3 regions of the Nocardia sp. NPDC050710 genome follow, and region 3 is predicted to be linked to each of the others. Evidence: riboswitches for the same ligand, from Rfam matches in the RefSeq annotation. Region 3 holds a riboswitch; each other region holds the start of a gene.

Region 1 (4,150 bases), on a different contig from region 3:
CCTCCTGCTACGCGATGGCGCTCTCGGCCCAGATCGGCAATGCGGGAGGCACGACGGAGAGCCTCGATGTCAGCGCCGACGTCAGCCTCGGCCCCGATCCGGCGGGCGGCTTCCGGATCACCGGCATCAAGCTGACCGTCCGCGGCCGGGTCTCGGGTATCGACGCCGACGGTTTCGCGGCCGCCGCGGCCGCCGCCAAGGCCGGGTGCCCGGTGAGCAAGGCGCTGGCGGGCGTGGACGACATCACCCTCGACGCCGCACTCATGTGAATTGGCTGTTCCGCCTCTCCGGGTCTTCTGGCCAGATCTGGGTGCCGAGATCGTTGCGTCGGCGGCCGGCGGTGAGGTGCTGGATGAGTTAGCCGGTACCCGGCGAGTTACCCATGTGCTGGCGAGATCAGTGGGTATTCGGGAACGGTGATTCTGCGAAAAGGCCGCCGGTTCTCTGTGCAGTTCGGAGAACCGGCGGCCTTTGCTCGTAAAGGTGCCCGTCAGACAGTGCGGAAGTGGCGGCGAGCGGTGGGGGTGTACATGGCGGGGATGGCGACGAGGACGGCCAGGACGTGGATCGCGCGCAGTGCGGCGATGGTCAGATCGCTCATTGTCACATCGGTGAACAGGTCCCCGAAGTCATCGGCGTTCGATAGTGCCCGCAGTGGTTCGACGATGAGCGAGGTCAGGCCGAGGACGCCGATGCCGAAGGTCAGGGTCAGGCGGGCCCAGCGGTCGCCGTGCGTCATCCGGACGGCGACCAGCAATACCGCCAGGTAGATGGCGCCGCGCAGCAGCCCGGTCGCCAATGCGGGCAGATCGGTCGGCGGCCGCTCGAGGGCGATCGTGGCCTGCGCGATCGCTTCGGCGACGCCCGCGACCAGCGCGACGACGAGTCCGCCGAAGGCCACCGAGACGGCGCGTGGGGTTCGATGTGGTTCGGCCGCGCGCAGCGCCGCGGGCCGGACGGAAGGGGCAGTGCCGGTCATACGACCGACACTGCCCTGTCCGTGCGATGTGCGGATCAGCCCGCGGTAGCAACCTGCTCCGGTACCGCAGTACTAGAGCGCGTGGCGTATTCGGTGAGGAATGCGAATCCGAGCCCGAGCGCGGCCCACAGTGTGGCGGTCTGCGCCAGCGACGCCACCCGGAACTGCCAGAGCAGACTGGGCGGGAAGTCCGCCTTCACCTCGTCGACGCCGGGCAGCAGGATGTAGCCGAGCGTGGTGATGAGGACGAACGCGGCGACACCCGCGATGAGCCGCAGTGTGCCTAGCCTGCCCCGCAGCAGTGTGTACACGTAGACCCCGGCGCCGACGGCGACGAAGCCGAGCAGCACCACGCCCACCCACAGCAGGGTGCGGTCGTTGATGGTCTCCGGATCGCCCACCGCGGGCGGATTCGCCGGGTACTTGAAGAACGGCACCGCGACGATGGCCAGCCAGCCGCCCGCCGCCAGCGCTATCGCCAGCCCGGGTCCCGACAGGGTGGTGTGGCGGCGCGCGAAATGTGTGGCCGCGCCGAAGATCGCGCCGAATGCCAGCCCGCCGAGACCGAGGGCGAGGAATTGTCCCGCCTTCTGTCCGCTCCGGCTGACCAGCGGCTCCTCCTCGTCGCCGTGTGAATGGCCCGCGGTGTCCTCGGGTGCGGAGTGCCCCGATTCCGCGGCGGAGTTCGCCTCTTCGATGGCGATGGCGGCATCGATCTTCGGCTCGCCGACGAAATAGCCCACCGTGGCGGCCAGCAGACCGGCGATCAAGCCGGCCAGCAGACCGCGCAACAGCAGCGTCTTGAACGATCCAGCCAGGGGGACGGCAGCCGACCGAGTCGGCGGGGTAGGCGAAATCAGTGGCACGGAACACCCAGCAGATGGCGTCCGTCATGCATCAGCTCGTGCATGAACATCCCGCTACGCGAGATTGCGCCCTGGTCGAAGCCGACCAGGTACAGCGTGAGCAGTGCGAGAAGAACGACGCCTACCGTGATGAGTACGGTGGCCAGGGATTCGGATGCCCGGCTGGGCGAATGCGCGATAGCCATTCGAGTCCTCCTAGGGATGCGCGTCCCGTGAGTTGTGCGGTGCGACGGTGCCGGTGTCTGGCTTTCCGGCACCGAGGACTCGGTGCATGGAACACAGTGGCGCGACCGCTCCGGAATCACACCGGAATTACCGCATCACCATCGCTTGGTCACTCGAACTGTGACACCCGAGGGCATCCGACGTCAATACGATCGGCAGCACGGTGCCACGGCGTCGGGCGAGTCGCCCGGCAGCTCGGTGACACCGAACCTGCCAGGCCATTCGCGGATTCGTCAGGATGCGGACTTGGCCGCGACGTCGAGTACGACCTCGAACTCCAGCAGCGAGGCACCGGTCGACACCGGCTTCTGTTCGCCGCTGCCCGCATGCGCCGCACGCGCCGGACCGTCCCGCCACGCCGCGAAGGACTCCTCGGAATCCCATTGGGTGACAACGAAGTACCGATTGTCGCCGGAGACCGGACGCAGCAGCTGGAACCCCAGGAAACCCGGCGAACCCTCGACCGCGTGCGCACGATGGGCGAACCGCTTCTCCAGCTCGGGGCCCGCGCCCTCGGGAACCTCGATCGCGTTGATCTTCACAACAGCCATGATTCGACAATACGTTCTCGCCCGTGGTCGCGGACTTCGGTGCACGCTCGGATGGGGCCGCGGGTGCGCCGTGCGATACACGCGGCAAAATCGACCCCGTGTTGCACGACGAAGGCGGTGCCGGGGTTCCGATCCTGCTGCTGCACGGATTGATGGGTAGCGCCCGCACCTGGGGAGACCACCTGAATTGGCTGCGCGGCCACGGTCATCTCTACACCTTCGACGCCGCGGGTCACGGTCGGCCCGCACCGGAGGAATTGACCACCGAGGCCTTCGTCGAGGACCTCGCCGCCGCCACCGCGGCCATTACCGAACCCATGGTCGTGATCGGGCATTCGATGGGCGGTCTGCACGGTTGGGTCTTCGCCGCGCGATATCCGCAGCGGGTCCGGGCGCTGGTGGTCGAGGACATCGCGCCTGATTTCACCGGCCGCACCGCCGCGAACTGGGCGGCCATGATCGAGGCATGGCCGCAACCGTTTCCGGACGCGGACGCGGTGCTCGATTTCTTCGGCCCGGTGGCGGGCCGCTATTTCCTGAAATCCTTCGAGCGCGGACCGGACGGCTACCGGCTGCACGGTTCGGTCGCCACCTTCCGCGATATCTCGGAGGAGTGGGGTACCAGGGATTTCTGGAGCCAGTGGCGCGCGGTGCGGGCACCGGCCCTGCTCATCGAGGGTGAGCACACCATTACCCCGCCCGGGCAGATGCGCGAAATGGCACGGACGAACCCCGCGGCCGAATACGTACTGATCGCGGATGCCGGGCATCTCGTGCACGACGACCAGCCCGAGCGCTACCGCGAGCGGGTCGAACAGTTCCTGCGCCGAGTGCTCGCCTGACGGAACGTTCCGCCCGGCAACCATATTCGGCCGGGCTCGGATGGCCTCAGCCCGCGGCTCCGCCCTCGCCCGCGAGTGCGAACAGGCCGTCGGAGGTCTGCTCGATCAGCCCGTCGACGAGTAGCGAATCCAGTGCGCGGTCGCGCTGCCCCGGGTCGCGCGTCCAGGCCAGATCGAGGCGAACCCGCTCCACCGGACCACTGGCATCGCGCAGGACGTCCAGCAGTCGCCCGCGGGCCTGGCGGTCGGTGCCCTCGTACTTCTGGACGCGGCGCACCACCTCGGAGGCGGGTCGGCCCGCGCTCACCCAGGCGCAGCGCGGCAGCGGGCAGCGGTCGCAGCCGGGGGTGCGTGCGGTGCAGACCGTTGCGCCGAGCTCCATGAGGGCGGCGGAGAACACCGCGGCGCGGTCGGTCCGCGCGGGCAGCAGCGCCTCGGTCTCGGGCAGATCGCGAGAGGACGGATTGCCCGCCTCGGCGCGTCCGTGTACGGCGCGCGCCACCACGCGGCGAACATTGGTGTCGACCACCGGAACTCGCTGTCCGTAGGCGAAGCAGGCGACCGCGCGGGCGGTATAGGCGCCGATGCCGGGCAGCCCGAGCAGCACGTCGACCTCGGTGGGCACCTCGTCGCCGTGCTCGGCGGCCAGCACCCGCGCGCATTCGTGCAGCCGCAGCGCGCGGCGCG
Region 2 (4,150 bases), on a different contig from region 3:
CCGACCAGCCGGCGACGATCACCTTCGGCTTGGCCGCCTTGGCGATGTCACGCACCTCGTCCATGTCGATGCGGTGGTCCTCCTTGCTCACCCCGTACGAGTGGACGTCGTAGAGCTTGCCGGAGAAGTTCAGGCGCATGCCGTGGGTGAGGTGACCGCCGTGGGCCAGGTCCAGGCCCAGCAGGGTCTCGCCCGGGTTCATCAGCGCCATCAGCACCGCGGCGTTGGCTTGGGCGCCGGAGTGGGGCTGCACGTTGGCGAACTCGGCGCCGAAGAGCTCCTTGGCGCGGTCGCGCGCCAGGGTCTCCACCACGTCGACGGCCTCACAGCCACCGTAGTAGCGGCGGCCCGGGTAGCCCTCGGCGTACTTGTTGGTGAGCACGGAACCCTGCGCCTGCAGGACCGCGCGCGGCACGAAGTTCTCCGAGGCGATCATCTCGAGGGTGTCGCGCTCGCGGGCGAGCTCGCCCGCCATTGCGGCGGCCAACTCGGGATCGAGCTCACCGAGAGACTGGGTATTCACCGAAACAGCAGCGGTAGCGGACTGGGCCACGATGTGTTCTCCGTCGGGTGGCAGCAACGGCCTGACGCCAATGGACGCACGACAGCGGAACCCCCAACTCGCACAACACGATTCGGGAACCTGCCGGTGAGCGCCCGATCCACGAGGCGACGACCCCCGGACACGGCGTATCCGGCACAGTGGCAGGTCTTCGGACTTACAGGCACCGGCCGGGGACCCCCCGCGCCACCTACTGACCGCCGCTTCCCGGGCATGGGTGGCCCAGTGCTGTTGACGATGTTCGTTCCTGCTTACCGCTGCGGGACAGCCCCGGATTTCCACCGGGTTCCCTCTCCACCCCGAAACGCCACACGGCGCGAGGTGTCGACGCCGACGACCGAGCGGGGACTCCCGACATCCAGGCCACCGGCGAACCAGCTGCCCGCACAGAATACGACACCGCAGTGCACACACAACCCACGCACCGCTACCACGGTGGACCATCGCCCACCCCGACACCCTGATATCGCCTCGAAAAGCCACCCTCGAGCGGCCTTTCCACTATGACGGGCCTCACAGAGAAAAAGCCTGGGACGGCCGGGCGATCCGCCTGGCCATCGCCGCTGGGCGATTCTGGACTAGCATGGTCGGCGCAGCTGGTTCACGTTCACTGTGCAGAGTCGGAGTCCCGAGCTCCGGTGATCGTGTCGAAACCGGGCGCCGGGAGACCGGTGTCCGGCAAGAGGGAACCCGGTGGGAATCCGGGACTGTCCCGCAGCGGTGAGTGGGAACGACCGCCGTCATCGAGCACTGGGCACCTCCCTGGGAAGCGACGGCCAGTAGGTCGGCCGAATCGGCCGGTGCCCACAAGTCCGAAGACCTGCCCGTTGCGCCGGACACGCCGTGTCCGGCGGCCTCCGCCTCGTGGATTGGGCGCACGGACCGACAATTTCCGACCCGCCGGACCTGTCCGGAGCGGGCGCGGTTTTCGCGCGTGTTCGCACGGTCGGTGGTCGGTGCTGCCCACGACAGGCTGTGGCCATCCCACCCGTACCGGAGACGATGATCGTGGCCGTTCCGCACACCCCCTTCACCGCCACTGTTCTGGGGCTGCCCCGAGTTGGGCCGAACCGTGAACTCAAGCGCGCCACCGAGGCCTACTGGGCCGGCAAGGTCGACGCCAATCACCTGCACACCGTCGCGCGCGAGCTGCGCCATGCTCATCTGAGCCTGCTCGCCGCCGCCGGCCTGGACTCGATCCCGGTCGGCACCTTCTCCTACTACGACCAGGTCCTCGACACCGCCGTCCTGCTGGGTGCGCTGCCGCCACGGGTCGCCGAGATCGCCGACCCGCTCGATCGCTACTTCGCCGCTGCTCGCGGCACCGACTCGATCGCGCCGCTCGAGATGACCAAATGGTTCGACACCAACTACCACTACATCGTCCCCGAGATCGACGGCGGCACCCGGTTCTCGCTGCACCCGGAGAAGCTGTTCGCCGAGCTCACCGAGGCCGACGAGCTCGGGATCCCGGCCCGTCCGGTCGTCATCGGGCCGCTGACCTTCCTGAAGCTGGCCAAGCATGCCGATGGTGCGCCGTTGGACCGCCTCGCCGAGTTGCTCCCGCTGTACCGGGACCTGCTCGCCCGGCTCGCGGCCGCCGGTGTCGCGTGGGTCCAGATCGATGAGCCGATCCTGGTGACCGACCTGAGCGACAGCGAGCTCGCGGCGGTACGCGCCACCTACACCGAGCTGGCCTCGAGCACCGACCGGCCCGCGATCCTGATCGCCACCTACTTCGGCCACACCGATGCCGCGCTCGCCGAGATCGCGGCCACCCCGGTAGACGCGATCGCGGTCGACTTCACCACCGGCACCACCGTCGAGGCCATCGCCTCGGTCCCCGCGCTGACGCACAAACTGCTGGTGGCCGGTGTCGTCGACGGCCGCAACATCTGGCGCACCGATCTCGACGCCGCGCTGAGCACCCTCGGTTCGCTGCTGGGCAGCGCCGCCTCGGTCGCGGTGTCGAGTTCGTGCTCCCTGCTGCACGTTCCGTACTCGCTCACCCCGGAAGCCGCGCTCGACGAGCGGCTGCGGTCGTGGCTGGCATTCGGCGCCGAGAAGGTCGACGAAGTTCGCGTACTCGCCACGGCATTGACCCAGGGCACCGACACCGTCGCCGCAGAGCTGCGCGCGGCCCGCGACGCCGCCGAGTCGCGCCGCACCGACCCTCGCCTGCACAACGACACGGTCCGTGCCCGCCTGGCCGCGCTCACCCCCGCCGACATCGAGCGGGCTCCCGCCGACGAACGGCGCGCCAAGCAGCGGGCGCATCTGGACCTGCCATTGCTGCCGACCACCACGATCGGCTCCTACCCGCAGACCTCGGCGATCCGGCTCGCCCGCGCCGCGCTGCGCAAGGGCGAGATCGACCAGGCCGAGTACGTGACACGGATGCACGGGGAGATCGACGACGTCATCGCGCTGCAGGAACGCCTGGGCCTGGATGTGCTGGTTCACGGCGAACCCGAGCGCAACGACATGGTCCAGTACTTCGCCGAGCTGCTCGACGGCTTCGCCGCCACCGACAACGGCTGGGTGCAGTCCTACGGCACCCGCTGCGTGCGCCCGCCGATCCTCTTCGGTGACGTCGTCCGGCCCGCGCCGATGACCACCGACTGGATCGGCTACGCCCAGTCACGCACCACCAAGCCGGTCAAGGGCATGCTCACCGGACCCGTCACCATCCTGGCGTGGTCCTTCGTCCGCGACGACCAGCCGCTGGGCGAATCCGCTCGTCAGGTCGCCCTCGCCATCCGCGACGAAGTCACCGACCTCGAAACCGGTGGCGCGCGCATCATCCAGGTCGACGAACCCGCCCTGCGCGAGCTGCTCCCCCTGCGTGCGGCCGAGCAGCCGGATTACCTTGCGTGGTCGGTGGATTCGTTCCGTCTGGCGACCTCCGGTGTCGCCGACACCACCCAGATCCACACCCATCTGTGCTATTCCGAATTCGGTGAGGTCATCGGAGCGATCGCCGGCCTGGACGCCGACGTCACCTCGATCGAGGCCGCCCGCTCGCACATGGAGGTTCTCGACGACCTCAACGCCGCGGGCTTCGACCTCGGCGTCGGTCCTGGCGTCTACGACATCCACTCCCCGCGTGTGCCTTCGGTCGAGGAGATCACCACCTCGTTGCAGGCGGCACTGAAAGCTGTTCCGGCCGAGCGGCTCTGGGTGAACCCGGACTGCGGTCTGAAGACCCGCGGACCGGTCGAGGTCGAAGCTTCACTGCGCAACCTCGTCGCCGCGGCAGCCGCGCTGCGCTGACCGAGGTTCGAGGATCGTGTCGGCGTCGGCGCCCAGCGCGCCGACGCCGACAACACCACACGTATCTGGCAACAAGTTGTAGTCGTTCGCCCGGAGCTGGATTCGACGTGATCGCCTGTGCCTGCCGAGGTGCCTCAGCGATTCGCTCGTCGGATCGCTTGCCGACGGTGGTCCCACGACTGGCAACAAGGTGGTCCCTTCAGGCGGTTCTGGCGCAGATAGCGTGATCGCGCTGGTCGGCGTGTCATCGCAAGATCCGTCACGACATGGGTGAAGGTGGTATGCGTGTGTTGATCTTGTTCGAAGCTTGTTGCC
Region 3 (4,150 bases):
CCTGCTGCGATAGCGGCAGCGCGGCGGCGCCCGTGGATTCGACGGTGAGCTCATCGGAATAGACGAACTTCTCGATCGTCGGCGCGAGCGCGTAGAGGCCGCCGGTGAGGGCCGCGATCAGGATGAACGGAGCCACCAGCACACCGGCGTAGAAATGCAGTCGCAGGACCAGCGGTCGCCAGCTGCGTGGGAGCGCGCGTTCGGTCACGGACGATTTCGCGGTGGAGCCGTCGGCGGAATCGGTCGCCGTATTGTCGGTGGAGGTCGTCGCCGTATCGGCCGATTCGTCGAGACCATCGCGATCGGCTGGTGATTCGGCAGGATCGCCGAAGTCGGTAGTTGTGGAAGACATGAACCCAAGCCCTCTCCGGGCAGAATGAAACTGAAGTCCTCCGGCGTCGCGCGCCGAACGGACTCTGGCGGTGTTACGCAGCCGCCGTGACGAACACGTCCGCACCGCATCTGATCGACTGGGCGGATCCGGTCGACCGGAATTCGAGATGCGTAGCGGACACCGACATTCGGATGTCTGCAACGACAACCGAACGCGCGCGAAGAATTTCGGCCGAACCGACTCGATCAGCGGGAGACAGCGGAGACCGGCTGCCAATCGGGATGAGCTGCACGGCCTACCGAGCCGCCTCGAACGGCGGCCACGGTCATCGGCGGGCCTCGATTGCCCGAGCCCGACCCGAGCAGAAGATCACGGGCAACCGAATTTCGTGCCGACATCGCGACGCACGGTCGACCCGTACAGGTCCGGGCCCGGCCGATGAGCAGCGCCAGCCACCGGTACACCGAGGACAACACCGTCCGCATCAGGCGTTCGGCTATCGACAGTGTGATACCGACGACGACCGCGAATACGACATGGCAGGCCGACATCGTTGGTGTCGATACCATCGGATGGGAGTGCCCAGAGGCCACCGTCAACGCGATATGGCCGATCAATTGGCCGGCACCGAGTTGGCCGACCAGCACCGACAACCGAGGACCGGGCTGCCCCGCACCCACGACACCGACCGCGGCGCATCCGGCCACCAACATCACCAGCGAACTACCTGTCGGGACCATCCCGCCGCCGATGCCGTGCGCCGCGAGTGCCGCTGCCCCCGCCACCGCGCCTGTCATCGCACCACGCAGGCGCGCGGCCAGGACGGACACGGGGGACATGCGGGGAACGATACCGGCCACCGCGCCACCTCACCGCCTATGGACGCAGACCGACCCGAACGGCCGGCTTGCTCGGAACGATCAGCGCCCGCTCACGATCCCGGTGTTGATGCGGTTGGCCGCGACCTTCGATCTCGAGGTGGGGTTGGAGCTGGCCCGCGCCCGAGGAATTCCGGTCACCGTGGTCTGGCCGGTGGGCGCCTCGCGCGAGTGACGCTCGCCCTTACCAAAGAGCGTCGTCCGAAGTCCCGATCCTCGGTGTGAGCTGGGCTGCCTTTCGCGATCCGATCCTTGGTGGCTATATTCGTCGGTGCAGCTGGTTCGCCGGAGGCGGAGTCGAGGAGCCCCTGATCCGTCCGACGGCGTCGAAGCCCGGTGGTGTTCGCACACCGCCCGGGTGAGAGGGAACCCGGTGGAAATCCGGGACTGTCCCGCAGCGGTAAGTGGGAACGACAGCCGTCACCCGCACTGGGCGCATGCCTGGGAAGCGACGGTCGGTAGGACCAGCCCGGGCCACGAAGCGCCGGGGCAGACCCATTCTCGGGTCGATGCCCACGAGTCCGAAGACCTGCCCGTTGTACCGGATACGCCGTATCCGGTGGTCGTCGCCTCGTGGATTGGGCGCTACGCCGAGTGGACCCGGGCACGGGAACGATGCTTCATGGGCTCCATCAGCGTGCGCTTCATATGGGTGGCGGTCCTTGCTGCTGACCATGGAGCTCATCAATGTCGAACCCGCACAAGACTTTTACCGCAACCGTACTGGGGCTCCCGCGCATCGGCCCCAACCGGGAGCTCAAACGCGCCACCGAGTCCTACTGGGCCGGTCGTGTCGATGCCGAGGCCCTACACGCCGTGGCGGCGGACCTGCGCACCGCCCAGCTGACCGCGGCCCGCGACGCCGGGCTGGATTCGGTCCCGGTGGGCACGTTCTCCTACTACGACCAGGTGCTCGACACCGCCGTGCTGCTGGGCGCGCTGCCGGAGCGAGTGTCCGGGATCGCGGACGAGTTGGATCGCTACTTCGCCGCGGCCCGAGGCAATGCCGAGGTCGCTCCGCTCGAGATGACGAAGTGGTTCGACACCAACTATCACTACCTGGTGCCCGAACTCGCGGCGGACACGGCCTTCTCCCTGCATCCGGACAAGCCCTTGGCCGAACTGAAGGAGGCGCTGGAGCTCGGCGTGCTGGCTCGTCCGGTGATCGTCGGCCCGATCACCTTCCTGAAACTGGCCAAGTCGGTCGACGGCAGCGATCTGCTGAACCGTCTGCCCGATCTGTTGCCGCTCTACGAGCAGTTGCTCGGCCTGCTCGCCGAGGCCGGTGCGCAATGGGTTCAGATCGATGAGCCGTCGTTGGTCACCGATCTCACCGAGACCGAATTGGCGGCAGTGCGCACCACATACCAGCGGTTGTCGGAGGTGTCGGCTCGCCCGTCGATCCTGGTAGCCGCCTACTTCGGCCGACTGGGCGTGGCGCTGCCGGTGCTGGCGGAGACCGGCATCGAGGGCATCGCGCTCGACCTGGTCGCCGGTCAGGACGCGGATGTGGCTGTGGCTCGGTCGATCACGGACAAACTGATCGTGGCGGGCGTGGTCGACGGTCACAACATTTGGCGGGTCGACCCCGACCACGCGCTGCCGCTGCTGACCGGGCTGCGCGAGGCCGGTGTGTCGGTGGCCGTGTCGAGCTCGTGCTCGCTGTTGCATGTCCCGTACAGCCTCGACTCCGAGACCGATCTGGACGAGCGACTGCGTGGCTGGCTGGCGTTCGGGCAGGAGAAGATCGCCGAGGTCCGGGTGCTGGCCACCGCCCTCGCCGAGGGGGAGAACCCTGTCGCGCAGGCTCTCGCGATCGCTCGCGCCGCAGTGGCCGACCGCAAGGCCGATCCGCGTCTACGCGTCGCCTCGGTGCGCGAGCGGCTGGCGGGGCTGGGCGCGGACGCCATCCGCCGCGCTCCGGCCGACGAGCGTCGTACGGTGCAGCAGGAACGGCTGAAGCTGCCGCTGCTGCCGACCACCACGATCGGCTCCTACCCGCAGACGAGTCGCATCCGGGTGGCCCGTGCGGAGCTTCGCCGTGGCGAGATCGACCAGGCCGAATACGACAAGCGGATGTGTGCCGAGATCGCCGAAGTCATCGCGCTGCAAGAGGAAATCGGTCTCGATGTGCTGGTGCACGGTGAGCCCGAGCGCAACGACATGGTGCAGTACTTCGCCGAGCAACTCGACGGTTTCGCCGCGACGATCAACGGCTGGGTGCAGTCCTACGGCACCCGGTGTGTGCGCCCGCCGATCGTATACGGCGATGTGGCGCGCCCGACGGTCATGACCGTCGAATGGATCACCTACGCGCAGTCACTGACCAGTAAACCGGTCAAGGGCATGCTCACCGGCCCGGTCACCATCCTGGCGTGGTCGTTCATCCGCGATGATCAACCGCTTTCCGACACCGCCAGGCAGATCGCACTGGCCATACGGGACGAGACGGTGGACCTGGAAGCGGCCGGAATCGGCGTCATCCAGGTGGACGAGCCCGCACTGCGCGAGCTACTGCCACTGCGCAAGGCCGACCAGACCACCTACCTGGACTGGGCGGTCGACGCGTTCCGCCTCGCTACTTCCGGTGTCGCCGATGCCACGCAGATCCACACCCACCTGTGCTACTCGGAGTTCGGTGAGGTCATCGGGGCGATCGCCGGGTTGGATGCCGACGTCACCTCGATCGAGGCGGCGCGCTCGCATATGGAGGTGCTCGACGACCTCAACGCGGCGGGCTTCGATTTGGGCGTGGGGCCGGGTGTCTACGACATCCACTCGCCGCGCGTGCCCGGCTCCGAGGAGATCGAGAAATCGCTCGCGCAGGCGCTGAAAGCCGTTCCGGCCGAACGCCTGTGGGTCAACCCCGACTGCGGACTGAAGACCCGCCGCAATGACGAGGTGATCGCCTCGCTGCGCAACCTCGTCGCGGCGGCCC

Evidence for each region. Region 3 has a riboswitch for cobalamin ahead of metE (5-methyltetrahydropteroyltriglutamate--homocysteine S-methyltransferase). Riboswitches for the same ligand answer to the same signal wherever they lie in the genome.
Region 1: another riboswitch for cobalamin. It lies ahead of AB0H61_RS31920 (CbtB-domain containing protein); the one in region 3 lies ahead of metE (5-methyltetrahydropteroyltriglutamate--homocysteine S-methyltransferase).
Region 2: another riboswitch for cobalamin. It lies ahead of metE (5-methyltetrahydropteroyltriglutamate--homocysteine S-methyltransferase); the one in region 3 lies ahead of metE (5-methyltetrahydropteroyltriglutamate--homocysteine S-methyltransferase).

The regions. Positions count from the first base shown of each region.
Region 1 is NZ_JBFAHV010000025.1:45,102-49,251, forward strand. It holds gene AB0H61_RS31905 (OsmC family peroxiredoxin) at 1-269, shown strand, start outside; gene AB0H61_RS31910 (hypothetical protein) at 491-979, opposite strand; gene AB0H61_RS31915 (CbtA family protein) at 1,015-1,845, opposite strand; gene AB0H61_RS31920 (CbtB-domain containing protein) at 1,836-2,030, opposite strand; cobalamin riboswitch at 2,061-2,214, opposite strand; gene AB0H61_RS31925 (antibiotic biosynthesis monooxygenase) at 2,304-2,621, opposite strand; gene AB0H61_RS31930 (alpha/beta hydrolase) at 2,720-3,463, shown strand; gene AB0H61_RS31935 (A/G-specific adenine glycosylase) at 3,510-4,150, opposite strand, start outside.
Region 2 is NZ_JBFAHV010000035.1:54,742-58,891, reverse strand. It holds gene glyA (serine hydroxymethyltransferase) at 1-553, opposite strand, end outside; cobalamin riboswitch at 687-889, opposite strand; cobalamin riboswitch at 1,201-1,405, shown strand; gene metE (5-methyltetrahydropteroyltriglutamate--homocysteine S-methyltransferase) at 1,565-3,835, shown strand; gene AB0H61_RS36280 (hypothetical protein) at 3,970-4,150, opposite strand, start outside.
Region 3 is NZ_JBFAHV010000037.1:48,211-52,360, forward strand. It holds gene AB0H61_RS36770 (PepSY domain-containing protein) at 1-352, opposite strand, end outside; gene AB0H61_RS36775 (hypothetical protein) at 580-1,173, opposite strand; cobalamin riboswitch at 1,552-1,764, shown strand; gene metE (5-methyltetrahydropteroyltriglutamate--homocysteine S-methyltransferase) at 1,900-4,150, shown strand, end outside.